Regions from separate parts of the Spongiibacter sp. IMCC21906 genome, predicted to be linked through region 1. Evidence: predicted binding sites of a transcription regulator. Region 1 holds the regulator's gene; the other holds the start of a gene.
The links. The regulator LexA, encoded in region 1, represses DNA repair genes until DNA is damaged. The targets are predictions, from matches to a motif close to ACTGTNTNTANANACAGT.
Positions count from the first base shown of each region.

Region 2: a site for LexA is predicted at 4,992-5,009, ahead of IMCC21906_RS13690 (PA0069 family radical SAM protein). Genes of this name have one in related genera too.

Region 1 is NZ_CP011477.1:2,209,164-2,224,578, forward strand. Features, by position in the region: gene IMCC21906_RS10140 (Na(+)-translocating NADH-quinone reductase subunit A) at 1-296, opposite strand, end outside; gene IMCC21906_RS10145 (glyceraldehyde-3-phosphate dehydrogenase) at 526-1,992, opposite strand; gene mfd (transcription-repair coupling factor) at 2,239-5,709, shown strand; gene IMCC21906_RS10155 (CsiV family protein) at 5,761-6,570, shown strand; gene IMCC21906_RS10160 (S-methyl-5'-thioinosine phosphorylase) at 6,592-7,347, opposite strand; gene IMCC21906_RS10165 (mechanosensitive ion channel family protein) at 7,385-8,509, opposite strand; gene IMCC21906_RS10170 (DUF6763 family protein) at 8,791-9,111, shown strand; gene lexA (transcriptional repressor LexA) at 9,456-10,058, shown strand; gene IMCC21906_RS10180 (hypothetical protein) at 10,061-10,486, shown strand; gene IMCC21906_RS10185 (hypothetical protein) at 10,501-10,767, opposite strand; gene IMCC21906_RS10190 (DUF6586 family protein) at 10,949-11,434, opposite strand; gene topA (type I DNA topoisomerase) at 11,498-14,170, opposite strand; gene IMCC21906_RS10200 (DUF1653 domain-containing protein) at 14,288-14,524, opposite strand; gene IMCC21906_RS10205 (hypothetical protein) at 14,569-15,048, opposite strand; gene IMCC21906_RS10210 (universal stress protein) at 15,364-15,415, shown strand, end outside.
Region 2 is NZ_CP011477.1:2,961,746-2,977,160, reverse strand. Features, by position in the region: gene IMCC21906_RS13705 (DEAD/DEAH box helicase) at 1-1,533, shown strand, start outside; gene chrA (chromate efflux transporter) at 1,605-2,723, shown strand; gene IMCC21906_RS13695 (alkaline phosphatase D family protein) at 2,784-3,899, shown strand; gene IMCC21906_RS13690 (PA0069 family radical SAM protein) at 3,904-4,971, opposite strand; gene IMCC21906_RS13685 (hypothetical protein) at 5,178-5,429, shown strand; gene IMCC21906_RS13680 (DUF2889 domain-containing protein) at 5,434-6,228, opposite strand; gene IMCC21906_RS13675 (GntP family permease) at 6,282-7,583, opposite strand; gene IMCC21906_RS13670 (SDR family oxidoreductase) at 7,794-9,785, opposite strand; gene IMCC21906_RS13665 (wax ester/triacylglycerol synthase family O-acyltransferase) at 9,839-11,251, opposite strand; gene IMCC21906_RS13660 (NUDIX domain-containing protein) at 11,542-12,210, shown strand; gene IMCC21906_RS13655 (EF-hand domain-containing protein) at 12,305-12,757, shown strand; gene IMCC21906_RS13650 (RNA polymerase sigma factor) at 12,776-13,342, shown strand; gene IMCC21906_RS13645 (hypothetical protein) at 13,332-13,766, shown strand; gene IMCC21906_RS13640 (periplasmic heavy metal sensor) at 13,763-14,236, shown strand; gene IMCC21906_RS13635 (hypothetical protein) at 14,314-14,604, shown strand; gene IMCC21906_RS13630 (lytic transglycosylase domain-containing protein) at 14,683-15,294, opposite strand; gene IMCC21906_RS13625 (proline--tRNA ligase) at 15,275-15,415, opposite strand, start outside.

The sequences.
Region 1 (15,415 bases):
AATTCGTCTTCTTCAACATCGATAACCACCGACTGAAGAACCCGCTTCTCGCCGCGATTAATGGCAGACACCACCCCGGTTGCAGGCGCGGTATAGCCCACACCCTCGGTTTTCTTGTCTGTAAAAAGCAGTTGTCCGGTCTTAACCCGGTCCCCCACTTTCACCGCCATCGTTGGCTTCATACCAACATAATCAAAGCCGAGTACGGCGACGGATCGCACTTTGGGACCTGCCTCGATGCGCTGTTCTGGCGCACCGGCGATAGGCAGGTCTAGCCCCCTGGTAATTTTGGTCATAAGGTTGCCTAACACTCTTACGGTTAAACGCGACATTGCAATTTTGCACGATCTTGAGCACCGAAAGATGCTCGGGGAGGGTCTGTATCTCTGCCGCAGTACACTGCTTATTAAAAACAGCGCGCAAATGAGTCTCCGCTGCGCGCCGTTAATAACAGATGACCATGCGGTCTTAAAAAATATTGCCTTGTGAGACCCGCTGCCCCCTCCAGTTCAGCGGGGCCTCGGCTTACTCTTCTGGGTATATTGAGTAGGTAACGCCTGCCATTTGTTCCAGTACACGGTGTACCTGGCAGCTATAGCCAAACTCATTGTCATACCAACAATACAAAATAGCTGACTTGCCATTAACAATAGTGGCTTCACTATCGAATACGCAAGCGTGTCGAGACCCCACAAAATCACTGGACACCACTTCTGGCGAGTTGGAGTAATCGATTTGTTTACGTAAGGGCGAATGCAGCGCCACTTTGCGCATAAATTCGTTTAGCTCATCCTTATTGGTCTCAGTTTTGAGATTCAATTTTAAAATGGCCAAGGACACATTAGGCGTCGGCACCCGAATCGCATTTCCGCTCAACTTGCCAAGCAACTGTGGCAATACCTTACCGACTGCTTTCGCAGCGCCCGTTTCGGAAATAACCATATTCAATGGTGCACTACGACCCCGACGATCACCTTTGTGGTAGTTGTCAATCAGGTTTTGGTCGTTGGTATAGGAGTGAACGGTCTCAACGTGACCGCCTTCAACACCAAAGCGATCATCCAAAACTTTAAGCGGTGGCGCAATGGCATTAGTCGTACAGCTGGCAGCGGAGATAATGGTGTCATCATCGCTGATCAAGTCACTGTTAACACCGTGGACGATATTCTTCATATCGCCTTTGCCTGGTGCGGTTAAAATAACTTTAGAAACACCGGGGCAGGTCAAATGTACCGCTAGACCTTCTGCATCCCGCCATTTACCCGTGTTATCAACCACAATAGCGTCATTGATACCGTATTGGGTATAGTCAACTTCGGTAGGTGACGCCGCATAAATCACTTTGACTTCAACGCCATTGGCGACAAAAGACTGTCTTTCTTCATCGACACGGATAGTGCCTTGGAAAGGACCGTGTACCGAGTCGCGGCGCAACAAGCTGGCACGTTTAACCAGATCGTTCTCTGCACCACCAGGGCGAACGACCACGGCGCGCAAGCGTAGATTTTCACCACCGCCCGACTTCTCTATAAGGAGGCGCGCCATTAATCGACCAATACGACCAAAACCGTATAACACCACATCTCGAGGTGGACGCACGGGTTCCACAGTACCGCCAATTAAATCGGAAACCTGGCTACGCACAAACTCTTCAACTGACTTACCCGCCGGCTTCCCTTGCTCTTCATAAGCAACAGCAATACGACCCGCGTCAATATGCGCTGTACCTAGTTCTAAAGTGGCAAGTGCTTGAATAACGGGGAAGGTTTCAAATTCAGAAAGCTCGTTTTGCTCAACTTGGCGAACAAAGCGATGAGCTTGCATGATGTCAAGAACTGAAAGGTTTACCAGGTTCTTTCCGTAGATGTAGGTTTTTACATTGTTGTTGCGGTAGAGCTTACCAATAAGAGGGATCATACCCTCTGCGAGGGCTTCGCGTTCTTTCCAATCGGCGAAGTAATCATCAGGACGCTCACGTCTTCTTTCAGTCACGACTTAACCCTTGTACTTAATTAGCGGCAGAAATTGTGCGCGTATTATCTTTGTTACCGGCCTTTAGTTCAACTGCCACTCAACAGCAATCCTGCACTTGAGGGCACAGAGGGGGAAAATTTCCCTAAAAAACACCGCTTTGACACCACAATCAGGCTTGAGTGGCGTGCAACAACGACGTGGAAGCACCTTTAAAAAAAAGCTCACACCGGCTCGGTGTTACAGCGGACTGGCAGTCGGGTTACAATGCCCGCCGATTTAGGCAGCCAAAGACAAAACCCCATTGTGATCAAACTTCCAGACATGCCCACGCCTTGGCAAAGTAAACACCAGCACTGGGGGCGCCTTCCCGCCGCCGCCAGGGGCTTGATTATTGCCGAGCTTGTTGAGCACTCCTCAGACCCGGTTCTCGTCATCTGCCGCGACACGTCGTCGGCGTATCAACTTGAACAAGCCTTGGCTTTTTTTACCAAAGCCGATGTGCACTTGTTACCTGACTGGGAAACCCTGCCCTACGACACCTTTTCGCCCCACGAAGATATTATCTCGGATCGGCTCAGAACCTTAAGCAAGTTACCGGAGCTGAAACAAGGGGTGCTGATTGTACCCATCACTACCTTAATGCAGCGATTGGCGCCCCCCGCCTATGTTCAACAGCGGGCATTGCGGTTTAAAGTCGGCCATATTCTCGACTTGGCCGAAATTCGGCTACAGCTAGAGCGCAGTGGTTACCGCCACACAGCCACGGTCTATCAACACGGTGAGTACGCGTTTCGCGGTGCCATTCTCGATATATTCCCTATGGGTTGCGAGCAGCCACTGCGTATTGAATTACTAGATGACGAAATAGACAGCATTCGTGAGTTCGACCCAGAAACCCAGCGCGGCACTGAAAAAGTCGACGACATTGATCTACTCCCCGCCAAGGAATTCCCCCTTGATGAAGACGGCATTGCCCTTTTTCGCCGCCAATGGCATCACCGTTTCGACGTTGATCATCGCAAATGTAATCTTTACCAGGATGTCAGCGATGGTATCGCCCCCCCTGGAGTTGAATATTATTTAAGCCTGTTCTTTGAAGAAACCGCCTCGCTGTTTGATTACCTGCCCAGCAGCATTCACCTGATTACCGAAGCCGGTATTGAAGACGCCGCCCAGCATTATTGGCAAGATATTCAGCAACGCTACGAACAGCGCCAAGGTGATGTACAAAGGCCGATATTGCCACCGAATGCGATCTTCCAGGCGGTGCCCGAGCTGTTTGCGACCCTCAAACACTACCCGCGCATCAGTCTTTCTGCCAGCAGCCAGGCGGATCAAGCTGGTGGCCATGACTTTCCTATTCACGATGGCCCAGAGCTTAATGTTGAGCCCAAGTCAGACGATCCGCTGGCAAAATTACGTGCTTACGCCCTCAATCGGCAGGTTTTATTGTGCGCGGAATCGGCGGGTCGCCGCGAAGCCTTACAGGATTTATTAAAACGGCATAAGCTTGAAGCCCGTGAATTTTCCAGCTGGGAAGCCTTTCACGACAGCCAAAGCCCATTGGGCATTACCGTCGCCCCGCTGGAAGGCGGTTTTAGCAGCGACCACGCCAAGGCGTTTGCCCTCGTCTCTGAATCCCAGCTGTTTGGCCGCCGGGTAGCACAAAATCGACGCCGCAAAAAATCCACCAGCAACCCCGATCTCGTGGTACGCAATTTAGCCGAACTCAGACCGGGCGCGCCGGTAGTGCACGCCGATCACGGTGTCGGTCGTTATCTGGGCCTGCAAACTTTAGATGTCGATGATGATGCCAACGAATTTCTCACCCTGGAATATGCCGAAGGCTCATTGCTCTATGTCCCCGTTAGCGCCTTATTTTTAATCAGCCGCTACACCGGCAGCGATGAAGACAATGCCCCGCTACACCGGCTGGGCTCAGACCAATGGTCTAAGGCCAAGCGTAAAGCCGCAGAAAAAATTCGTGATGTCGCCGCCGAGCTGCTGGATATCTACGCCCGCCGAAGCGCCCGCAGCGGCCGCGCCTTTGATCTGGATGAAGCGGACTATCAAATGTTTGCCGAGGGTTTTCCCTTTGAGGAAACCCCCGACCAACAAACTGCCATCGACGCCGTCATCGGCGACATGAAAGCCACCCAGCCGATGGACAGGCTGGTTTGCGGTGACGTGGGCTTTGGTAAAACCGAAGTGGCCGTTCGAGCGGCCTTTATCGCCGTACAAAATAGCAGCCAAGTCGTCGTTTTGGTGCCTACCACCCTGCTCGCCCAGCAACATTTTGAGTCATTCAGAGATCGCTTTGCCGACTGGCCTGTTACCGTAGAAGTGCTATCGCGCTTCCGCAGTGCCAGTGAACAAAAAGCGATTCTGGAAAACATGGCCGATGGTAAAGTGGATATTTTAATCGGCACCCACAAGCTGCTTAATGGCGGCATTAAATATCGGGAGCTCGGCCTAGTCATTATCGACGAAGAACACCGCTTTGGTGTGCGCCAAAAAGAAGCCCTGAAAAATCTCCGTGCGGAAGTGGATATTCTGACCCTGACGGCTACGCCGATTCCACGCACCCTGAACATGTCTATGTCGGGGATCAGGGATCTATCTATTATCGCAACGCCCCCCGCGCGTCGACTGTCGGTAAAAACCTTTGTTCGCGAGCGTGACGATGCGCTGATAAAAGAAGCTATTCTCCGAGAAGTGCTGCGGGGTGGTCAGGTTTATTACCTCCACAATGAGGTAAAAACGATAGAAAAAGCCGCCCGCGATTTGCAAGAAGTCTTACCCGACATTCGTATCGGCATCGGTCATGGTCAAATGCGGGAGCGGGAGCTGGAGCAGGTGATGAGTGATTTCTATCACCGCCGTCACAATGTATTGCTGTGCTCCACCATTATTGAAACCGGTATCGACGTACCCAATGCCAACACCATTATTATTGAGCGGGCCGATAAATTTGGCCTGGCTCAGTTGCATCAACTGCGGGGCCGGGTGGGTCGCTCCCATCACCAAGCCTATGCCTACTTACTCACCCCGCCAATTAAACAGCTTACCGGAGATGCCCAAAAACGCTTAACCGCCATCAGTGAAGCCGATGACTTGGGCGCAGGCTTTACCCTCGCGACACACGATATGGAGATTCGCGGCGCAGGTGAGCTGCTGGGCGATGAACAAAGCGGACAGATTCATTCCATTGGCTTTACCATGTATATGGATATGCTGGATCGGGCGGTTAACGCCATTAAGTCCGGCAAAACCATCGATCTTGAAAACAGCAGCGAAGACAATGTCGACATTAATTTGCGGCTACCCGCACTGATCCCCGACGACTACCTGCCCGACGTACAAAGCCGCTTAATGATGTATAAACGTATTGCCAGCGCCGCCAACGCTGACGAGCTTAGAGAGTTGCAGATAGAAATGATTGATCGCTTTGGCCTGCTGCCCGATCAAATCAAAAATCTGTTCCGGGCTTCCGAACTCCGCCAACGAGCTGGCGCACTGGGGATCAGTAAACTGGAGTTTTCTGCTCGCGGCGGGCGAATCGAGTTTTCGGCTCATACCGAGGTGGACCCGCTAAAACTGGTACAGCTGGTTCAATCGGCGCCCGGCGCCTATCAATTTGATGGTGCCACGGCATTAAAATGCAAAGCTGAGCTTGAAGAAGCAGCGCAACGCTTTGAATACATAGAACAATTATTGGAGATGCTGGAACCGTAGGGTGATACCTGCGATAGTAATGCCAGCCAAAATGCCGGGGTTCCGATCACTATGCGCAAACCATCTTTAAAATACCTGCTGGGTGCCCTGCTGCTCTCAAGCATTTCGCTATCAAGCTTGGCGGCGGATCGAGAATTCCAGATAGACCTGATCGTGTTTGCCAACAACAACTCAAACGCCGCCTTTTCTGAAAGCTGGCCTGATAACCTGCGCCTGCGCTATCCCAATAACTGGGTGCAACTGCCTGGCAGTGGTGGCAAAAATAACACATTGACCCGAGTTGACGCGCCCTCACCAGAGTTTGCCGACGTCCTCAAGTCCATGCGTTTGTCATCCCGTTATCGCACCCTGTTTCAAGGTAGCTGGCGGCAAACACTGAAGAATCGACGTAGTGCCCCTGCTATTTTAATTGAAGGCGGTGACCGTCAAGGCGAGCACTACGAGCTGGAAGGTTACGTCAAAGTGGCGGTAGAACGTTATTTATACCTGGACACCAATCTCTGGTTTAGCCGTTTTGGCGATGGTAAAGGCGACTTCTACCTGCCCAGACAACCCTACCGTTTCAGCGGCCAAGAAGAGACCGAGCCAGATTTTGATACCCTAACCGCTCGCCCCGAAGACAGCAGCGAGTATCAAGACGATTACCAGCAGTTTGTAGAACAAAATCCGCAACTTCAGGAAAAGCAGCGTTACGGCGCCAGTAATACGCCCATCGCCCGAATTGTGGTAATGGATCAGCTTCGCCGGCTCCGCAGCAATGAAGTGCATTTTCTGGATCACCCACTGTTTGGCGTATTGGTTATGATCACCAACGTCGATGACCTCCCCCCAGTGGATGCGCAAACCCAAATCAGTCCGTAAACCTTAAAATAAACGTATTAATCAATCCATTTTGGCCAGTGCACAGATCGCACCGGCCAAAATCGTTTTCACTTTTTCCATACCCGTATTCAGCACCAAAGTAATATCGTCCATGGTAATCAGCTCGTCGCTCTCACCTGCCGCGGGATTCACCACCAAACACAAAGATGCGTAATCCATCGCCAGCTCTCTAGCCAACGCTGCTTCTGGCATGCCAGTCATGCCTACCAGGTCATTACCGTCTTTAGCGAGCCGCCTAATCTCCGCTGCAGTTTCTAAACGCGGGCCCTGGGTCGCCGCATACACGCCACCATCAACCATGGGTATCTCAGCTGTTAGCCCTGCCGCCAGCAAACGCTCTCGCAAAGGCTGCGAATAGGGATAGCTGAAATCGATATGTTCAACCTGACCATCCTCACCATCAAAATAGGTATGCTCCCTGCCCCAGGTGTAGTCATTGATCTGATCGGGAACGGCAATCACCTCTGCCCCATAACGCGTGCCTATTCCGCCCACTGCATTGACTGCCAACACCTGTTTGACGCCCAGTGAATGAAGGGCATACAGGTTGGCGCGATAATTTATTTTGTGGGGCGGAATAGAATGCTTGCCGCCATGACGAGGCAGAAATAAAAACTCCACCCCTTGATACCTCAGCGCTTGCAGTTCAGCACTGGGAGAACCATAAGGGGTGTTAATCTTACGGGCCTTGCCAAACTCTAGCCCCGGCCAATCACATAAGCCTGTACCACCAACAACTGCCACTTTATGCCGCATTACTTTTCCTCATTATCTAACTGACTGACTAGCTGTCTCATTGTCCAGTCGTCGGCTGCGTTGCAGTCTCGGCCATGTCTCGCTCAATTTGCACCGGGTCGAGTTTCACCGTCGTTGTTGGGAACGCGACGTCCGCACCCTGTTCATGAATAATATCCATTATCCTCAGTAGAATTTCTTGCTTGATCGCGTGATATTCCACCCAATCCCGGGTCTTGGTAAAGGTATAGATAAAAAAGTCCAAGGATGAGGCGTTGTATTTATTAAAATTCACGATCAGGGTTCGGCCTAAATCAATTTCACTATGATTTTCTAACATAGACCTGACCCGAGAAATAATATCAGGCATCAATGCGGCATCTTGATAGCGAAGGCCAATGGTTTCATAGATCCGCCGGTTTAACATTCGCGAAGGGTTTTCTACTGCAATTTGCGCAAATATGGCGTTGGGCACATACAAAGGCCGCATATCAAAGGTTCTTATCCGGGTCAGGCGCCAACCAATATTTTCTACGGTCCCTTCAATTTCCTTATCGGGCGAACGCACCCATTCCCCCACGGAAAAAGGCCGGTCCAGATAAATCATCAAGCCACCAAAGAAGTTAGATAACAAATCTTTGGCGGCAAACCCCACCGCTATACCGCCAATACCGCCAAAAGCCAGCACCCCAGAAATGCTGTAACCCAGGTTTTGCAGCACCATTAATCCCGCAACAATAATCACCGCAGTACGCACCAATTTGCCAAGCGCCATCACCGTCGTCTGATCTACAGGTTCATCGGATTTACGATAATCCTCAGACAACAATCGCTTTTCTATTTGCCGTACTAGTGACACCAAAAACCAGGAGAGAATGAGCACCACGCCAACGCCGCGAACCGAACCAAAGATCGAAAAAATCTCCGCCTCGCTGGAACGCTCAAGCAACGCCAATACATAGCTTGCACCCACTGCCCAGATCATCAATATGATTGGACGCCGACTTGCCTCAAGCAAGGCATCGTCCCAAAGGTTGTGGGTTGCCTCAAACTTCACCGCCAACCGGCGTAAAAGAATCGTCACCAACAAATTAATAGTGAGTACTGCCAACACCGCTAAAATTGCCTCGCCCAACCACGGGTACTCCTCGGGCTGGGACTCTGACCACCACTGCAAAAGCATGTCGACTTACCTCTTTATCTCGCTGGGAAGCATAGAATAGCGCCCCCGAATAGACGGAATCATTTCTAAAGCCCGCCAATATATAAAAAACTGGCCTAAAAAACCTCATTCAATTGAGCAAGCAAGCTATAACTTCTATTTTTATAACATGCACTTAGCTAAACAAAACCAAAACTCTCTTGGCAAGCAAGATAGCGGCGGCTCCACAGCTCGGAAAAATACATACTAGACAGGGGAGCTTGAAATGTTAGCTTTGTGGAAGGCTTATCGGAGGTGACAGCATGGCAACAATAAGACCCCAAGTCGGTAATTGGTATAAAGAATTGGATATGGGACAGACGTTCGAAGTCGTTGCTATCGACGACGATTCCGCAACAATAGAAGCCCAGCTTATTGATGGCGAACTCTGCGAATACGATTTAGACAGTTGGCGCCAACTCAACCTGGAAAATATCGAAGAGCCTGAAGATTGGCGGAACGCCTTTGAACTCAGTGACGACGATTATCGGCACCTTGATGACACGATCATCCCCGAGAGTTGGAACAGCCCCATAAACGAAATTGAAACAGACGTGATAAACGGCATTCTCGACGATTATTAAATTGCGTCGGCTCCGCGTCGTCCATGCTGCCCGCGCAACTGGCGGGCAGCAGCTTGCATAATCGATGTTTCAAGCCTTTGACAGGCATAGAACATTCCTTTTTTACCAGTCGGTTGTCCCCGCCTTAACGCCCTTTTGTTGATCTGCATTGACCATGATCGCTAAGACATCAGCAAATGCAGCTGTTGTCGTTATATTCACAACATCACTTCATATATTCCCAAGCCTTTATCCCATCCCTGTGAGCTATTTCGCTTAGATTATCTTTTAACTCACAAAACTTGCACAGCACAAAATACTGTATATACTCACAGTTACTGTATAGATAACCAGACATGGAAAATATGGAAAAGTTAACTGCAAGACAAGCTCAAGTATTGCAACTGATCCGGGACCATATTGATGAAACCGGCTACCCCCCTACTCGGGCCGATATCGCCAAGGAGCTGGGATTTCGCTCACCCAATGCAGCGGAAGAACATTTAAAAGCCCTCGCCAGAAAAGGCGCAATTGAAATTATTGCGGGCGCCTCCAGAGGCATACGGCTACCAGAATCACAGGGTATCCCGGTGGTTGGCCGGGTCGCGGCGGGCAACCCGATATTAGCCGAGCAAAACATTGAAGATTACTGCGATATGCCTGCCTCGATATTTTCGCCAAGCGCTGACTACTTTCTTCGGGTTCAGGGCGACAGCATGATCAATGTCGGTATATTCGATAATGATCTTCTTGCAGTACATAGCTGCAATACCGCATTAAACGGTCAAATTGTTGTGGCACGTATTGACGATGAAGTGACCGTTAAACGTTTCAAACAGCACAAGAGCAAATATCAAATCAGTCTCTTTGCCGAAAACGACGATTATGCGCCCATTGAAGTTGATTTGCGGGAACAGGATTTTGCCATCGAAGGTTTAAGTGTTGGCGTATTGCGCCGGGGGAATTAAGCATGCAACAAGTCGAGCAATTATCGCTTTATCAAGATATCCAACCTGCCAACACCATAGCAACCGAGAATGGCAGCCTTAACGAAATTCGTTTATCAGGTAACGGCCACTTAGCCCGATCACTCCTTGCCGGCATGCTGTTGGAGCTCAGTGGACGTTCCAATGATCGCTGGCTGTGCTGGGTAGCTCAACGCCCCCTCAAGCCGCTTTTAGATGCGGGTGCCAGTCTTCGCGGCCAACGAATTTTGCAGGTTACGGCCAATACGGACACGCTTTGCAAGATCACCTGCAGAGCCCTAGAAAGCGGACGTAGCCACACTGTCGCCGTGTTAATCGAGAATGAGTTAAGTGATGAGCAGCGTCAGAAATTAAGTGCAGCAGCCAAAGCGGGCAGCGCCGAGTGCTTAATAATCAGGATGCAGAAATGACGCTAAGATTTTGATTAATGAAGGGTTTTTGACTCGGAATCCAAACTTGCCAGCTCTTCCTCTTCGTCATTATCTTCCAGCGCAGTTTCATCATCCATCACTGCGGCAGCCTCTAAACCAGCCTGAACCATTGCCCTAGCGACTTCTAAACAAGAACCAGGAATATTGCGACGCGTTTCATCAGAAAATTGGATAACCAACAAAGGTTTATCATCACCCTCTGCCTTTTGCAGAACGATGTCGCCGTTTGCTAATTCCACCAATTCTAAATATGAAAGCACAAAAAAATTCCTTGCTCGCAGAGGCCCCTCAATCAGGCGCGGTAATGGCTAGTGTAACAAATGCAGGGCCGGGGCTGCCAACGTCAATTAAAATCGTATGCCGTTTTTTATAACGACAGCCTGTTAGCAACTGGCAGACGACGAAAAACAATGGTCTTGCTAAAAGCCAGCATCCTCCATATCAGTATTCCATTAGTGTCGCCCGGTGGCGGGCAATCAAGCTGTTGAGTTCTTCTAGCCATTCCTCTAACTCCCCTGCGCCCTGCGAATGGGTTGCCAGAGAGTCTTTCGCAATCAACCCAGATACTTCGACGGTCACTGCGGCGCCAGGATGATTTATAAATCGTTCGCTGACCATAGCCCGAAGCCACGGCGTGTGACGCTCTCTGTCAGCAAGCTCAAGTAATTCCGGTGGTAGCTCACTGGCCTTAAAGTCACAAGCAAAATAATCCCCTTTGGGCAGCTGCTGAGGAAATTTAGGTTGCTGCGTTAGCATATCAGCAAGGTGGGCGCGGTAACTTAGTTGTAACTGCCACACCACGGCATCGGCCATCGCTCTCGCATAATGGCCGCCCCAGCGTGCTTCTGGCTCTTGATCCAGAGACGTGAGAAATTGCTTGGCAAAATGTAGGTGCAGATTACACTGCCCCCGATAAGACTCTCTCATTGACGTTTCCCAGCCATTTTTAGCGCAATGATTTTGGTTAGCACCAGGTGATTTGGGTAAGCGCTATGATTTCGCTGACTTCTTAGCTTTGGCTTTTGTCGCCTTTTCTTTCACCACCCATTTGCCACCAGTATAAAATGCCGACCAGCCAGATGGCTTGCCATCTACCTCAGACTGAACATATTGCTCTTTGGTCTTGCGGCTGTAGCGGATCACCGTATCGCGGCCTTCATTGTCTTGAGCCGGAGCAGAAAACAAAAAAGTATACTTTGGATCGATTTCGTTTTTGTGGGGCAGAATTTCTTTCACCCTTGGCGCGCGGGTTTCCCGATTACGCGGAAAGCCACTGGCGGCAAGAAACAATCCAGACGCCCCATCTCTCAGCACATAATGATCGTCTACCTTGTCACATTGCAGCTCGGGCATATCCACCGGATCCATCTTTGGTGGTGCTGCTTCGCCACTTCTCAACAGTTTTCGCGTATTTTTACAGCTTTCGCTGGTACAACCAAAATACTTGCCAAACCGGCCTGTCTTAAGCTGCATTTCTGCACCACATTTGTCGCATTCAAGGGTTGGCCCCTCATAACCCTTGATTTTGAAACTGCCTTTTTCTATTTCGTAGCCCGAACAATCCGGGTTGTTGCCACAAATATGCAGTTTGCGACTTTCATCAATTAAATAGCTTTCCATTGCCGTGTTACAGATCTTACAGCGCTGCTTGCTCCGTAATACCTTGGACTCCGCTTCTTCGTCTTCACTATCAATGCTGACAAAGTCGTCGCCAGTTACCAGGTTGATCGTTTTTTTACAGCGCTCTTTGGGCGGCAGCGCGTAACCCGAACAGCCAAGAAAAACGCCCGTGCTTGCGGTACGAATCTGCATGGGCCGACCACAGGTAGGACACTCAATATCCGTGCCGGTAGGCTGATTATTGCGCATGCCTTCGCTATCATCTTGCTCGGCTTTTTCTAGCGCTTTTTGAAACTCGCTGTAAAACTCATCCAAGAGCTTTTTCCAGTCTTTGCCGCCCGAGGCGACAATATCCAGCGACTCTTCCATACGGGCAGTAAAGCTGAAGTCCAGCAGATTACTGAAGCTCTCTACGAGGCGATCGGTGACAATATCGCCCATTTTTTCTGCATAAAACCGGCGGTTTTCAACTTTGACGTAACCCCGGTCCTGGATCGTGGAGATAATGGAGGCGTAAGTAGACGGCCGACCAATACCGCGTTTCTCAAGTTCTTTAACCAATGCCGCTTCAGAGTAGCGCGGTGCAGGCTTGGTGAAATGCTGGCTGGGGTCAAGCTTGACCAGAGCCAGCTGGTCGCCAATTTTTACATCGGGTAGCACTTGGTCTTCGTCTTTCTTGCTTTGCATAGGCGGCTGTACCGCCATAAAGCCATCAAAACGCACTACCCGGCCCCGGGTCCGCAATTCAAAGTCACCCGCGGTTACCACAATAGAGGTGCTGGTAAATTCAGCTTGCGCCATCTGGCAGGCTACAAACTGCCGCCAGATTAAGGTGTACAAACGCTCAGCATCTCGCTCCATTCCCGAAAGCTGGGTTGGCTCCACATTCACATCAGAAGGACGAATAGCTTCGTGAGCTTCCTGAGCCCCCTCTTTACTACTGTAAGACAGTGGCGATTCAGGCAAATAAGGTTTGCTAAAGTGCTCCGAAATATAATCTCGGCACGCCGCGACAGCGTCCTGACTCAAGTTTGTCGAGTCGGTACGCATATAAGTAATGTAACCCGCCTCATAAAGCCGCTGAGCCATCATCATGGTCTTTTTGACACCAAAGCCCAGCCTGGTGCTGGCGGCCTGCTGTAGCGTCGAGGTGATGTACGGCGCAGAAGGTTTGGATTTGGTTGGTTTATCTTCTCGACCCGATACAACAAAGTCATTGGCTTGCAGCGCACTCACTGCAGCCATGGTGTCAGCTTCATTACTGGGGCGGAAGTTGTCTTTACCCTGCTTTTTAACTTCTAAGCGCAATTCGCCAGCACTGGCTTTTGTATCAGCAAAGACCTGCCAATACTCATCGGGGACAAAGGCGCGGATTTCTTTTTCCCGCTCAACAATCAACCGCACCGCAACGGATTGGACCCGCCCTGCGGATAAACCCCGGGCAATTTTTGCCCATAGTAGCGGTGACACCATATAACCCACTACCCGGTCTAAAAAGCGGCGTGCTTGCTGGGCGTTAACGCGATCTATATCAAGTTCTGTGGGGTGCTCAAAGGCTTCTTTAATGGCCTTTTTGGTGATTTCGTTGAAAACAACCCGCCGATAACGATTATTGTCGCCGCCAATGGCTTCACGTAAATGCCATGCGATGGCCTCTCCTTCTCTATCCAAATCCGTTGCCAGATAGATGTGGTCAGCATTTTCGGCGAGCTTTTTCAGCTCATTCACGACTTTTTCTTTACCGGGCAGAATTTCGTAATGGGCGCTCCAGTCGCGTTCTGGGTCAACGCCCATTCTAGCCACCAACTGCTGCTTGGCCTTTTTCTTTTTATGAATCACTTTTTGCTCAGGCGACAGTTTGCGGGTTTCCGCCGCAGCCTTTGCTCGCGCCTTGGGGTCCACAGCTTTGCTGCTGGCGCTGCCACTGGTCGGCAAATCCCGAATGTGCCCAATGCTGGACTTCACAATAAAGTCTGCACCGAGGTATTTGTTTATTGTCTTCGCCTTGGCTGGCGACTCCACAATAACAAGAGATTTCCCCATATTGTCCTTCTAAAATCTGTAAAACGGATGAAAGCCAGAAGCTGGCGAGGCGACATATATAAGTGTTCAAAATCCGGGGGTCAAGGATAATTACGCAATTTAGCGCTTACAACAAAGTTACAAAGCACCTTCTAAGTCGCTATTAACATACTTAAATCTATCAATTTTTTCCCCATCAAACTCAACAGATTCTAAAAACATATTCAACGGCCGCACCCACAGCTCTCTGCTACCATACAAGGGCCGGTAGACCGCTAGCAGCTCATCGGTTTCGCTATGCCGAGACACACCATAAACCTCATAAAAGCCACCCTTATAATGCTGATATTTACCGCGCTTTAACTCTTTAGTCATTGCGACTCCCCAGCTTAAGCATATTTAAAGAACCTCTGTACAATCTAGCCACTTTCCAACTTACCTTCTCTTACAATCATTTCCAGCAGGTCAGCAAGGTCTTCGACAGTGTCTTTGTTAGCACTGCGTTCTCGCCAATAAAGGCTTAGACCTACACCGGTATATTCCAACAGCTCCGCGTCGGCTGGGAACTTGTTTTGCAAAGAACTGAGGAGTGGCTGCAGCGGCGACGATTCGGCCAAGGCATCGGCCTCAACTTCATCACAAGGCTTTAACCAGTACTTCCATCCCTGACCTGGTTTGCGATTATGAATAGGCCGGGTGTAGCTCACCACCCGCTCCTGGGCCTCCCGCCGAACCCGTTGCCGCCGTGTTTGTGGCAGCGTGGTGACACGTACCTGAATACCTCGCAGGCGTGCTGCTTCGCGAATTCGCGTTTGACGCTGTTGTCTTGGGCTGGGCAGTATCCAAATTATCGGCGCTAGCATAAAAGCAATAACAGCAATGCCAATCAACCAAGCCATGTCGTATTTCTCCCTAGCATATCTAATTTCCTTTTTACTCGGTGGACAAAAAGCTGGGGCGGTATCCTAAACGCTGATGTAGAATTTCTGTAAGTATTTAGTCGTAAACTTGAGGGCTAGAACGCATCTTTTTTTGAAAACGGCTAAGAATGTATTTAACGTGGAATTTGCTGACCCTTACTGCGGTCATAGCTAAAGGCGTGATTATTGACCCGGAGCCACCCGCAACGGTAGACCCATATTACCTAGCAACGTTTTACCTACCAACGTTGCATAACGACTTAATTGCAGACTTATAAATAAGGGGGACACATTATGCCCAACTACAAAAAAATTATTGTTGCTGTCGATTTGTCTGAAGAAGCAG
Region 2 (15,415 bases), 750 kb from region 1:
TCTCGTCGTAAATCTGTACAAGCGCTGGTGTTGACTCCAACCCGTGAATTGGCGATTCAGGTGGCTGAAGCCATTCAGACATACGCCACGAATATGCCAGGCTTTCAAATTTTACCTATTTACGGCGGCGCCGATTATCGTGGCCAGCTGCAAGCATTAAAACGTGGTGTCCAAGTTGTTGTGGGTACACCAGGCCGAGTTATGGACCATATGCGCCGGGGCACGCTGTCGCTAGCTGAACTCAATCACCTCGTTTTGGACGAGGCAGATGAAATGCTGCGCATGGGTTTTATTGATGATGTGGAGTGGATTCTGTCTGCAGTGCCTGAGCAGCGTCAAATCGCCTTGTTTTCGGCAACCATGCCGCCGGCTATTCGTCGTATTGCCAATACCTATTTGACGGATCCCCAACAGGTCACCATTAAAACGAAAACAACCACAGCGGTGACGATTCGCCAGCGGTACTGGTTAGCTCGGGGCACGAATAAGCTCGACGCGCTGACCCGTATTCTTGAGGCGGAAGCTTTCGACGGCATGATCATTTTTGTGCGCACCAAAGTGCAAACCACGGAGTTGGCTGAAAAACTACAAGCCCGCGGGTTTGCAGCGGCGCCCCTCAATGGTGATGTTGCCCAGACCCAGCGCGAGCGCACGGTTGAGCAGTTGCGATCTGGCAAGCTGGATATTCTGGTAGCCACCGATGTGGTTGCTCGGGGGCTGGATGTTGAGCGTATCAGCCACGTTATTAACTACGATATTCCCAATGACACTGAAGCCTATGTGCACCGGGTAGGCCGAACGGGTCGTGCTGGCCGTCAGGGTGATGCGATTCTGTTTGTCGCGCCCAGAGAAAAGCGCATGCTTTACAGCATTGAAAAAGCGACGCGTCAAAGCATTCAGGAAATGGCCCTGCCCAGCGCCGATAACATCAATGCTCTGCGTCAAGATCGTTTTCTTCAGCAGATTCAAGAATCCATGCAGTCGCCACATTTGCAAGCGTATCGATCATTGCTAACCGATTACGCCGCCCAGCAAGACGCCGATCCTTTGGATATGGCCGCAGCCTTGGCTATTCTTGCTCAGGATGACAAACCGCTGTTTATGGCCCCTGAGGCGCCTAGAACCGAGAAATCGGCAGAGAAAAAGCGTGGCATGTCTGCCGATATGAATCGCTACCGTATTGAAGTAGGCCGTGAGCACGGTGTAAGTGCGGGTAATATCCTTGGCGCCATCGCCAATGAAACCGGCTTGTCGGGCCAGGAAATTGGTCGTATCCAGTTGTTTAAGGATTTCAGCACTGTCGAAATGCCAGGCAATGTGTCTGATAACGTGTTGTCTGCGTTGCAAGACGTATGGGTCGCCGGTCAACAATTGCGGGCGTCGGTATATCAGGGTAGCGATGTGGCAGATCGTCCCCAAAAGCCGCGGACTAAAAAACCTGGGGGCAATCCCAAAAACAAAAAAGCGAAGGCGAGATCTAAGGCCAACGATGGTCGTAGCTTTATCAGTAAGGCGAAGCGCCCTACTAAATAGGGCTGTTTTTGCTGTCATAAGAAACCGCTATACTTTGCGCTGACTGATTACGCAGCGCGGGGAGCAAACAATTGCTGGCGGTTTTTGTTCAATTTTTGTGCTTGGGTTGCATCAGTTTTGGCGGCCCAGCTGCCCATATCGGTTATTTTCGGCGGGTATTTGTCGAGCAGAAAGCCTGGCTCAGCGCCGATGAATTTGCTGCCAAACTTGCTCTTTGCCAATTCTTACCTGGTCCCAGTTCAAGTCAATTAGGCTTTGCGATCGCCTGTCACCGCGCTGGCCCTTTGGGTGGTGTGCTCGCCTTTCTCGGTTTTACCCTCCCTTCTTTTTTTCTGATGTATCTGTTTGCAACGGTCGGGCAGAATCTATCGTTATTTGAAAGCGGCGCTGTGCAGGGGCTTAAATTACTGGCGGTGGTGGTTGTGGTGGATGCTATTTTCACGATGGCCAAGCAGTTTTGTAGCAGTGCCGCTACCCGCGTACTGGCACTGATGAGCGCGATATTGTTACTGGTTCAAATGACACCGCTAACCCAGTTTTCCCTATTGCTGTTGGCGGCAGTTGTCATGGCTTGGCGAGCGCCGGCAAATAGTGGGGCATATCGCTTTCAGTTCCCGTTTAGCTCGGTAGTCAGTGGTGGACTTTTCTTGGTCTTGCTGGTGGCGTCGTTGGTTTTTTCCGGTCACTTATTCAGTCAATTTTATCAGGTTGGCGCTGCAGTGTTTGGCGGCGGCCACGTGGTGTTGCCCTTACTGGAAACGTTGTTGTCCGGTGCGGTCGAGCAAGATTATTTTTTATCCGGTTACGCCGCTGCCCAAGCCGTGCCCGGCCCTATGTTCTCCTTTGCCAGTTTTTTGGGGGCGGAGATGTGGCCAGAATCGTCCTTGGCAGGGGCAGGCTTGGCGTGTGTGGCTATTTTTCTGCCCGGTTTTTTATTGCTTTTAATGATTGAGCCTGGCTGGCATGCCCTGAGTCAGCTATCTAAGCCTAAAGCGGCTATCGCTGGCGTCAATGCAGTGGCAGTGGGAATGCTAATAGCGGCGTGGATTAACCCCGTTCTCAGCCATGCCCCGGAAGGGTGGTTGGCCACACTGTTGGCCGTGTTGGGTTTTTGGGCGCTGCGATCTGGTCGCTGCCCGGTTTTAGTCTTAATTGCCAGTTTTACTGGAATAGGACAGTTACTTTGGTAGCTGTCTTCGCCTTGTCATAGCTAGCTGTTATCACTGAGAAACTCGTATGTGGGGGCGCTTATGTTTCGAATTTTTCTGTTTTCTCTCGCTGTATTGCTAACCATTGTTGGCTGCTCAAGTAACTCTGGCAAGGTAAGCACTGCCTCAAACCCTGTGTTGAAGGGTGATATTGGTAGAATTGCTTTCGGTTCTTGCCTGCGTCAGTGGGCACCGCAGCCGGTACTGAAGAGTATCGTTAAAGCCCAGCCGGACGCGTTTATATTTATGGGTGACAATGTTTATAGTGATGTGGGCCCATATCGTCAGCAAGCTGAGCCACAGCGTATTGGCTCTGCGTACAGTGATTTAGCGTTCAATCCGGATTTTAAGCAGTTTTCTGCTGCAGTTCGGCAGCAAAATATACATCTGGCCGCCACTTGGGATGATCACGATTACGGCGTGAATGATGGCGGTGCTGAATACCCTTTTAAGCAAGCATCAAAAGGGTATTTTGCGGCGTTTTTTGGCTTGGATGAGTCCCGCTTGGGTGAGGCCTTTGGTCCCGGTGTGTATCACAGCCAATATGTAAACAGTGCGGGCTTGTCGGTGCAGTTGATTCTGCTGGATACCCGCAGTTTTCGCAGTCCCTTAAAGCGGTCTGCCGGAGCTTGTGCTCCTACCGGGATTGTTGCTAATAACGCTGATGATGCAACGGTACTGGGGGAGACCCAGTGGCAGTGGCTTAAAAGTGAGTTGGAAAAACCGGCAGACTTACGATTAATTGCCTCCAGTATTCAACTGCTTGCGAGTGAACACTGTTTTGAAAAATGGGCTAATTTCCCGCAAGAACGGCGGCGGTTTTTTCAGTTGATTAAAGACACCGGCGCAGAAGCTGTGGTGCTGTTAAGTGGTGACCGACACTTGGGGGAAATTTCTCGCTATCAGGCTTCGACTTTAAACTATCCGTTATATGAGGTGACTTCCAGCGGATTGAACTCGGCCTTGCCCTCGAACAGTCCCGCCAGCAAAGAGCCAAATGCGCTGCGGGTAGGTGGCAATAATTTGCTGCTTGATAATTTTGGCGTAGTGGAAATTCGCGTAGACAATGGAGATACCTTGCTTGCTTTACAGTTACGCGACAGCGAGGGCAATATTCGCCGTGAAGAGCGGGTTCCACTCAAGCTACTGAAGAAATAAAGCTTTAAAATAATGACAGTTGATCACCTGCTTTAGACGGCACCTGAAATTGACTGCAGTCGAGTGCAGGCAGGGTTTTGTCAGTAAATCCTGCTTTGCGGCTGGCGATTTTAAAGCGCTGTTGAAGGAGTTCGGCAAAGATACCCGTGCCACGCATACGTTCGCCAAACTGGCTTTGATATAAACGGCCACCTCGCATATCTTCAATGCGTTTTATAACGTGGTTTGCCCGCTGGGGAAAATGCTGATGCAGCCACTCTACAAAAATCTCAGTAAGTTCGTGGGGCAGGCGCAATAAAATATAAGCAACGGACCCCGCGCCTGCATCAGCAACGGCCTCAATAATGGCTTCCATTTCGCTGTCATTAATATGCGGAATCACCGGTGCAATTAAGACACTCACCGGTACGCCAATATCCCTCAGTTCAGAAATAACCCGCAGCCGACTGGCCGCAGATGCGGTGCGAGGCTCCATTATCCGCTTTAAGTTATTGTCGAGGGTGGTAACACTCACAGCGACATGAATCAGCCTGTGTTTGGCCATTTCTTCCAGCAAATCCTTGTCTCTTAAGATCAACGCGCTTTTAGTGACAATAGAAATAGGCTGCCGAAATGCAAGGGCTATTTCCAGCAGCTGACGGCTAATTTCAAGCTGTTTTTCGGCGGGCTGATAAGCGTCGGTGTTGATGCCCAGTGCGATACTCTCGCAGCGATAACTCTTTTTGCGCAGCTCTGCTTCAAAGCATTCTGGAGCATTGAGTTTAGCGCTGATTTTGGTTTCAAAATCCAGTCCCGGAGACAAGTCCAGGTAGGCGTGGCTGGGCCTGGCAAAGCAATAAACACAACCCTGCTCACAGCCTCTATAGGGGTTTACAGAAAGATTAAACGGAATATCCGGTGATTGGTTGCGACTAATAATGCTTTTGGCTGTTTCTGCTCTAAGCTCGGTACGGGGGTGGTGTAGAGGCTCGCCGCTGTCATCCAGCTCTATGCGGCGAATGGCGAAACGCCCCTCCATTGTCGAGGCGCTACCTCGACCTTTTAGTACTTTGCTTGCTTGATGCTTTTCCATGGTGGCGAGAATAATATGATGCTGTGTTTTTGTACAGTATTTTGAGTGGGGTTTATGTTGTTGTTTTGGGTATCGAGACAGGGGGCATGCTTGTAATAAATGGGGTTTTTGTCTCAAGGTGGGAATTGCGGCGGGTACTTTCATTATTCCGTTGTTTAGCGTTATGCTGCTCGTCACTTTTGACTTATGAATGGAAAATAAAAAAAATGAAAAGCCTGAAAAGTATCATGGCCATCTCTTATGTTATTGCGCTAACGGTGGCTTTTATTCCTGCCTTTGCTTCAGTGCAAAGCTATATCTTACAGGCGCTCGCTATTATTTTTCTTATTCATTTGATGGAAGTACCCTTAAGCTTCAAATATTTGAAACGCTATCAGGGCGGTTTGCTGACAAGTATTGTGCTGTGTGTGTTGTTTGGCGTTGTACATTGGGTGCCGCTAAAGAATCAGTCGGTCTGATTCTTTAGTTATCACTTTGCGCAGCTAGCGGCGAATCCATAAATTTGAGGATTTGGCTGGGGGTGGATGATATGTCCCGGTTGTTGTTTAACCGCAAGCCAGTGTCATAGCGCTCGGGTTGGGACGCATAACAGACGCTATCTGGGGGGCCCGACAATCGAGCAGCTTTGCCGGTAACCGTGGGGATATCAATGCGCTGACTTCTGGCAACAAACATGGCTTTTTGAACGATGTAAGCCAGTTCAAATTCGGCTTCCTCCAGGGAGGCCGCAGCCCATTTGAGAAAGCCTTTGTAAACTGATCGACCCCGCCAGTGGCGGGGTTCTACAAATACTTCATGTTGCTCAAGTTGTAGTGAGAGTATTTTTTGTTTGTTGCGCCATAGTTGTGGTGCTTCATTGCCCTCGGGTGAGTCATCTACCACTACTGCATAATGCACCTCTGGCCGCTGTTGATAAGCGTGTACCGATGCCAGGTCCAGCATGTCTATAAAATGCGTGCAGTGATGAGCCGTGTCTTGGGTGCGTCGTGATTGGCGTAAGTCTTTTAACAGCGGGCTCCCGTTCCAACTCGATAGCGCCTGGGCTGCACCCGCACAAATATCCATAGGGTGGCGAATCCACTGCCCTGAGACTGTCAGAATATTCTCACCGTCGTGCTTGAGATAAATACGCAGGGCGTGTTCGTGGTCCTCCATGCCCAATTCCACTTTTTGAGCGCTTAGATTACGAATTAATATTGCTCTGGTGAATTGCCCCTGTCCGTAGTGAGGATTTAGCGGCATGTGGGTCAGCTGCATTTGCTAGGCGCCTTTTTCAGTTTTTACATCAATGTAAACAGTACATATATTGCCTATAACCACTGCATAAGTACGACAGCTAATACTAAACCTATCACGGGGACCGCCATGGTTAAGGCGGCAATTGGCCAATAGGCACTTTTATGGGTTTCTCCACAAATTGCTCGGACGGTGGTCACGATATAACCGTTATGGGGTAGGGAATCCAGGGCGCCAGAGGAGATGGACGAGATGCGGTGCAACTGCTCTGGGTCGACGCCTTGGTCTATGTAATACGGACCGAGGACGGGCAGGGCGATGGATAGACCGCCGGATGCTGAGCCGGTTAGGCCCGCGATGGTGGTCACGGCAATGGCGGCACCAATCAACTCGTTGCCGGGAATGCCGGTCATGGCGTCGACAGCAACAGCAAAGGCAGGGGAGGCTTTGGCAATGGTACCAAAACCGACAACGGCGGCCGTGTTGCCAATGGCAATCAGGGCACCGGTAGTACCTTCGTTAATGGCTTTGGAACGGTCGTGAAAATACTTGTGGTTAATAAGCATAATGCTTAAACAGCCGCCGAGCAGGGCTAGAATTAATGCATATTGGGCCAGGCTGTCGTGGAAAATAAAAGAGGTTAACAGCACCACCAGTAGAGGCAGTAAACCGGTGATGGGGTGAGGAAAGTCCCTTTCTTTAATAGCCGGGTCGGTGTCTCGATGCTCAAACACTTCGCCATTGGCCACGGCTTTTTTGATCATTCGGTTTATCCACCAAAAGCCCATGCAGGCCATAAAGGTGGCAACAATCAAGCTAACTTCCCATTCGGCATAAGGGCTGGTACCCAGATGTTTTACGGGAATCCAGTTTTGAATTTCGGGGGAGCCTGCCGAGGTCATGGTAAAAGTGATGGAGCCAAACGCCAGTGCGCCGGGGATAAAACGTCTGGGTAGGTTGGCATCTTTAAACAAGCCCAGTGCCATAGGGTAAACCGAGAACGCTACAACAAACACACTTACTCCGCCGTAGGTCAGCACCGCGCAGGCAAGCACGACAGCGGCAACAGCGTGCTTAATGCCAATTTTATTGATAATCCAACGGGCCAGGCTATCGGCGGCGCCAGTGTCTTCCATGAATTTTCCGAACAGGCTGCCCAGTAAAAACATCAAAAACCAGGCGGCAACAAAGCCAGAAAAACCTTGCATGTAGGTGGTGACAAACGCGTGTTCAGTTTCACCGGGAAAGAGAGGTATACCGCCAGTAAATGCGACAACTAGCGCACAAAGCGGCGCCGCTATAAACAAATTCCAGCCCCGCAGTGCCAGAACGGTCAGTAGTATCAAGCCACCTATCAAGCCGATCATGCTGATCATGTCGCGTTTTCCTCTTTATTCTCTGATTTGCGCGGGGCTTATCCTACCGCAATTAAGCCTTGAGCGCGGCGATCGCTCGGCTCGTTTATTCAGCGCAGAGAATTTTGCCCGCTGAGTGGCTTTAGGGCAAATAAAGGATGGGCGTAAATATCGCTGTTGAGAGAAGCCGGCAGTGGGCTGCCGGCTTGGAGTGGGGTAAACCAGTTGAGATTAGACGTGAATGCCTTTTAGTACGGCTGCCAATGCGACTTGCTCGTTTGAGGGTTCGGTTTTTTGACCGCCTTCATCTTCACCTTTCGCGGCGGCAGAGTCGGGGAAGGTTCTGAATACCGTGTTCATAATAATTTCGGTGGCTTTAGGCATAATTGCATTCAGGACCTGCATGGTAATCCCCAGCGCGGTTGCAATCCGTTTGGGGCGTTGAACAATCGCCTCGCAGATCATATCTGCCGCCTCGTCGGGAGACAGGGTGGGCACCGCGCTATAAATTGAGGTGGGTCCAATCATTGGCGTTCTTACCAGCGGCATATTAATGGTAGTGAAGGCGATATTACGGTCAGAGAATTCTGCCGCCGCGCTGCGAGAGAAGGCATCCAATGCCGACTTAGATGCGGCATAAGCAGAAAAACGTGGCGAGGTGCCAACAATCACTGCGATAGACGAGATATTAATGACATGGCCTTGGCGACGGGCCAGCATGGAGGGAGATAAACCCATAATCAGTCGAATGGCGCCAAAGTAGTTGAGCTGCATGGTGCGCTCAAAGTCGTGGAAGCGATCAAAGGTGAGTTCCAGCGAACGCCGAATAGAGCGCCCGGCATTGTTAACCAATACATCGACGTGATCGTGGTTTTCTAGCACGGTGCTGACTAGCTTGTCGCAGGATTCCATATCGGAAACATCGCAACTGTAAGCCACACTTTTGCCGCCACGCCTGGCAATTTCTTTTTGGGTTTCTTCCAGTTTGTCTAAGCTTCGGGCAACCAGAACAAGCTGCGCGCCAGCATCGGCCAGCTTCACGGCTGCAGCCTTGCCAATACCAGAAGAGGCGCCGGTAATGACAATCACTTTGTCTTTAACATTGCCTCGCAGCGAGCGGTCTTTAAACAACTCCGGATCGAGGTTGCGTTCCCAGTAATCCCAAATTTTAGCGGCGTAATCTTCTAAGGGGGGCAGGCTGATACCGCTACCTTTTAGGGCTTTTTCCGTGTCGCGGCTATCAAAACGGGTGGGCATATTAATAAATCCCATAGCCGCTTTGGGGATGCCGTAGTCGGCCAGCATGGCATTGATAATCCGTTTTACCGGAGGCAGGCTTTTAACAATGCCGAGCACACCGGGGGGAATAAACGCGAGCATTCTACTGTCGATGCGCAGTGCAAATTTAGGGGCGTGGGCGGCTTTGGCAAAAATATTGAGTACTTGTCCCACTTGTTGGCCGCTGGGATTGGTCAGATGAAAGCAGCGGCCATTTAAACCCGATTTATGAGACAGGTAGTCCATTGCATCGACGACGTAGTCCACCGGAACAATATTCATTTGCCCACCTTCAATACCGATTAACGGAATCCATTGGGGAATGCGGCTGCGAATTTGTTGAATAAGTTTGAAGAAATAATATGGGCCATCAATTTTGTCCATTTCTCCGGTTTTGGAATCGCCTACCACCATGGCTGGACGGTAGATTTGGTAAGGGATGCTGCACTGCTGTCTTACCAGCCGCTCCGAGTCGTGTTTGGTTCTAAAATAGGGGTGGGACAGGCCTTTTGCCTCTTCAAACATATCCTCGTTAAACACGCCCCGGTATAAGCCCGCGACAGCGATGGAGCTGGCTAAGTGAAAGCAGCCCGCGGACATGGTTTCGGCAGCCGCAATGGCATTTTGAGTGCCGGCAATATTACTGACTTCCTGGCTGGCGGCATCCGCTTTTAGATCGTAAATGGCAGCCAAGTGGTAAAAGTGTTTTATGTTGCCGCTGAGCAGGTCCAAATCCTTGCGGCTAATGCCGAGATTTTTCTTGGACAAGTCGCCATTAATCGCCACTAAACGGTCGCTGTTTAAGCCGGTTTGCTCCAGCAGGTTTTTATATTTTTGCTTAGATCCCTTGCGCACCAGTACATAGATGGTGCCCCGGTGCTTGGCCAGCCGCTCAATTAGAAATCTGCCAATAAATCCGGTACCGCCGGTAACAAAGTAGCTCATGGTTGACTCTCCTGCTGGTGAAAACGGCTCTTGATAGAGCGATTATTATTTCTTTAAAGTTTTGTTGACTGCTGTGTTGTTAACCCCACCGCCTCTTCGAGTTCGGTAAAGGCCTCGTGAATATAGTCTCCTAAACGCTGTAGCTCAGGCATGGCTGAACTGGCTACCAGCCCAAACTGTAGGCGACCGTCGTAACTGAACAAGGTGATATTGAGATGATTGTTGGGTGTGAGAGTACTGATGGGGTACATCTCTTCGAGCTGGGCACCGCCAAGATACAGCGTCTTTGCCGGGCCGGGCACATTCGAGACCAAAGTGTGACCCAGCGGTGGTGCGGCGTCCCCCAGCTTTAAGGCCTCGGTAACCATGGCCAGGCTGCCCAACAGCACAGTGTAGGCAACAATAGAGCCTGCAGGTACGCCGTCTACCTGATAGCGAACGTTGCGCAGGGTAAAACCAATTTCTCGCAGTCGCTCATAGGGGTCGGTGGTTTTGCTGGCAAGCTCGACCAAGACGATGCCGATTTTATTGCCCAAACTGTCGTCGCCTTCTTGGCGTAAATTCACGGGCATTTGAATGGTGATGGGCTGGTCAATGTCTGCCGAACAGCTTTCTAAATAACGGTGCAATGCCCCATCGATGCAGGTTAAGGCAATATGATTCAGTGTGGATCGGGTTTGGTGGCGTAATTTATTGACCCGGGCCATGGGTACGGCGGCGGTAGCGATTTGACGGCCTTGAACCACCTGCCCATTTAACGGCGTATTGGGGTTAGCTTTAAACGGAACCGCAACGGCATTTTTGGTGAGGTTAGCCATTTCCAGTGCCAACTGCGTGCTGAGTTTACTCAGGCCTATCGCTGAGCGTAGGTAGCTCGTTGATTGTCCGGCAACGCCGGTCAGGGATTTTAACAGCGACTTTTCTTCTGCTATACGAGTGGATGCGCCGGACCGTTTGAGGTGATGCCATATTGGGCTAATTGCTTTCGTGCGAGCCGTGGTGGATAAAGACTTGGCCAGCCACGCCGCCATTGTCATGCCATCGGCATAGGCGTGATGGATTTTGACGTACAATGCGAAGCGGGTCGGATCAATGCCTTCAATAATGTGGAATTCCCACATGGGAGCGTCTCTTCCCAGACGCTCGCTATGTAGCGCTCCAGCCAGTTTGTAGAGGCTGTCGCGAAAATCGCTACCCTTAAGCTGGTGGAAATGAATGTGGTCGGCAATATTGAAATTAGCGGCGGTTTGCCAGTGCAGACCACGGAAAAGGTTAAACTTAATAATTTGGTTAAAAGGCGGCTGTAGGTCGTCGTTACCACCCAAATATTGTTCCGCAGCCCGATGCACAAAATCGGGTCCGGCTGAAGCAGGCTTTTTAAAAATCATTACCCCACCCACATGTTTTGGGCTGGCATCTGACTCGGTTAGCAAGAAAGCCAAGTCCATCACTGAAAGCGTTGCCATGTGCTCTTCATCCCCAAACGGACTTGCCGTTATAAACCGATAAGCTGCCGCACTGCGGGCACGGCTGAATTTGTGTAAGCTTCGCAATGGCAAATTTGCATATGCCTGATTGCGTGACTCTATCGTAGTCTAGGCACATATTGGCCACTCCGCTATTGCCGAACTTGCAGCAATAGCCGTTTTTTAGGCCAACTTATATAAAGAATTCGCAACCGGTATCTGAACAGGGGTTTACGACCAGCGCCCCCTGGGGATATGACGGCATGGGGTAAGGATCAGTGGAAGTAAATATGAAAAAAGAAGCGAAGCGTGCGGCAACGCTGGTATTGGTAAAAGATAGTGACGAAGGCTTGCAAACCTTGTTGCTGCGTCGTCACAAACAGTTGAAAGTCGGGAGTGGGAGTTGGGTGTTTCCCGGTGGTGCTATTGACCCTGAAGACGGCCTGCTTGGCGAGCAAGAGCAGCATACCGCGATGGTAGCGGCGCTGCGGGAAACGCAAGAAGAGGCGGGCCTGGATGTGCCGTTAGCGGGTTTGCAATTTCTCTCTCATTGGACGACACCGAGCGGTTATCCATTTCGCTTCGCCACCTGGTTTTTTGTGACTGAGGGTAGCGATGCTCCCGTTAAGGTGGATGGCGAGGAAATGGACGATTTTCTGTGGGCTAGCCCTGCACATTTCCTGCGTTGCCATGAGGCTCGGCAAATGTTGATGTTGCCGCCTACTGTTGTGACACTCTGTGAGCTTGCCGCTTGCGAGAATGTTGCTGCAGTGAGGGCGTTTTATGCCAACCGCGAGGCGCCATTTATTGAGCCGGTTAAAGCGAATAACCCCGCATTAACATGCATGATGTATCCGGGTGATGCGGGTTTTGAAAGCGCAGACGATAGTTTGCCGGGACCCAAAAATCGCTGTTATTTAGACAATGATGTCTGGCGCTATGTGTGCGGCCCCGAATAAGACGTTGGTCGAGGAATTTTTTGCGAAGGATTTTTTTCTCCGGGGTGTTTAATCAGTAACGGCCGTTCAAAACCCTAAATTTGGAGTAAATCCTATGATGAACGTAAAAACTGTTTCTATCGCCATGATTCTTCTGGCATCTATGTCAGTGCAAGCAGATGCTGGAGCGTTTAAAGGCAAACATGCCAACCTGCTTGATCTGGATAAAGATGGTGTGGTCAGTGCTGAGGAGCTTAGCCAGCACCGTCAAAAAATGTTCAGTGAAATTGACAGCAATGGCGATGGCTTTTTGACTCGGGAAGAGAACGAAGCCTTTAAAGAAAAAATGCGTAAAAAGCATGATCGCTTCAGCCGCGCTGATAGCAACGAAGACGGTAAAGTCTCTGCCGATGAGTTTGCAGCGCAGTCTGAGAAAATGCAGAAGAAACTCGATAAGGATGGTGATGGCACGATCAGTCGTGAAGAAATGCGCGGCGGCAAACACCGTAAGGGTGGCTGTGAGCATGATCGCGGTTACGATCGCAAGGGCAAGGATACGGGCGAGTAGTCAGGAGCTGTCGCATTGATGCAGGTATCTGATACAGCGTTAATGCGACGGTTGAGCTCGGGTGATCAACAGGCCTTGGCTATTTTGATGGAACGTCATGCTGGCCAAGTGCTCAACGTGCTTTATCGCATTGTGCTATCTCGGGATGAAGCGGAGGACCTCTGTCAGGAGGTATTTGAAAAACTTTGGTATCAGGCAGGGACTTGGGAGGATAAGGCCCAAGTCTCAACTTGGTTATACCGGGTTGCATCCAACCTCGCCATAAACCACCGCCAGCGCTTTCAAAACCGTCATGTCATCGATAGTGATGAAGCCGTTCGTCTAAACGATGAACAAGGGAATGATAGTCATAACAGCAGCAGCGACAGTATTGATGGCGCAGATCGTCAACACCGGATCTCAATCGCTTTGGCGAGCTTACCTGAGGCCCAGCGTATGGCGATGGTATTTCGCTACTATCAAGGATTGGCCGTAAAGGAGATTGCACACATTATGGACAGTAGTCCTAAGGCCATAGAATCGTTGCTGAGCCGGGCTAAGCCCCAGCTGAAATCTCTATTGGGAGATTTATACCATGAACTTTGAGCGTTATTTTGACAAACAACTGACTGCATATGGCTCCGATATAAAGGTGTGGCCATTGTGGTGGCGGGTGGTTTTGCCGTTGTTGTTAAAATTGCAGCCCAAGCTGGCAAAGCAATGGCATGCCGCCCTAGAGGACGAGCGGCGAATGGAGCGCATGTTGACTCAGCTGCCTCAATTGACACTTAGCCCCCAAATGCAAGCTCGACTTGCCTCGATCTCGTCGCGTCCTCAGGCGTCCTTGGGCCCCACTCCGACTTTACCGGTATGGCGGCTAGGTATGTCTACGGCGCTGGCATCGGTGATGTTGGGTTTTTTGTTGGGAGCGGGTGGTTTGCTGGCACCACCGGATGCAGCCGCCGATTTTGAGCTGGATAGCACGGCAAATTATGAAGTAAGCGAGTGGTTGGCGGAGGCTGAGGAATGAAGCGAAATAAAGGTTTGGTCATTGCGTTGTTGGTGTCTCTGGTCGGCAACGGCATACTGCTGGGGCTTTATTTTGGCCAGCAGTATTCTGGTAAAGACCGCTGGGCCATGCGGGAAATGAGCCATAAACTGCTTAAAGATTCACCGTCAGAGTTTGCTGATGTGCTTAAAAAGGCCATGCACGAGCATAAAGGCGAAATGCGTAGCTCTTTTCGTGAGCTGCGTCAGGCCCGCCGGGAGATGGTGGGTATTTTAAAGCAGGAGTCGGTCACTCAAGCTGAACTGCAAGCTGGCTTTGGTCGGGTTCGGGCTGCAGACGACAAACTAAAAAGTGAAATACACAACGTGTTAGCCGAGGTTCTGCCCGGTGTGCCTGTGGAGCATCGCTTGGAGTTGGCTAAGTGGGAGGACAAAAAAATGCGGCGGCCACATAAAGGTAAGCAGCCACCGCCAAAACATGGCCCTGAATAGGACTGACTGCTACCGAACGGGATGTAGGCTCAAAGGAATACAATGGTTGAAGATTATTAGAGGCATGGCACATTGAAATGAAGCTAACTGGGGCATTGCTAGGGGCATTCGTGTTGCTGTGTATTTTTGCCGCTTTATCGTTCTATAAAAACGGTGAAACAATCAGCACGATGAGTGGCAAGGTGCAAAAGTGTGAGGTGCTTGGCGGTGGCGAAGTAGAACCCTTATCCCATGCCACCATTAAAACCGAGCATGGCCGTTATGTTATTGCCAGTCTGAGCAATTGTAGTTCGGGTGATGAGGTGATTGTTTCCATTAAACGAGGTGCGCTGTATTTGAATACGGTGTATGCAGCAGACAAGATATAGCAGATGAGATGGCCGCTGCTGTTATTTGCCGCCTGCCCAGCTTTTGATCAGTCCCTCTATTGAAAAATTCCTCTATTCTTAAAGCCCCTCTATCTCCCCTGCATACCATCGTTTGCGCCATCGGCTGAGTACTCTTTCTGGGTACCAGCTTTTTCCTAAACTGCCGTTATATCTTGCTAATGCCCGAAATAGGCCGCCTTTTTCCTTGTTGATGTAAAACTGGAGAATCTGGCAGCCGTAGCGGAGGTTGGTTTCGACTTTGCTTAGGTTGTCATCACTTCGGCCGATTTCCGCCTTCCAAAATGGCATGACCTGCATAAGCCCTTGCGCACCGGCGCTGGACACGGCAAAGCGGTCAAAGTTACTTTCTACTTCAATGAGTGCCAGCACCAGTTCTGGATCTAGTTTGGCGGCTCGGGCTTCGCGATGTACTAAGCGTAAAAACTCCAAGCGTTGCTGGGGCTCTGGCATAAACCGAGTTAAGCGTCCGGACATGTCCAGCAACCAGACTTCCGCGTCGAATCGGTCGTCGAAGCTATCGGCTTGGGCGATGGCCAGCTTAAGGTGCTGACGCAGCTCCGCGCGGTCTTTTTCTGCGACAAAGGTACTGCCGGCAGTGGAAAGACTGAAGCTGAGGAGCAGCGTCAGGGTAACAAGGCCTAGGCCTTGCTTAAGCTGAAAATTGCGTATCAATGAAGTCCACAACCTCGTCAATAGCCACATCTTGATTGTCGTTTGCTCGGCGAAATTTATATTCCAGCAGTCCTTTCTCTAAGCCTCGGTCACCGACCACAATCCGGTGGGGAATTCC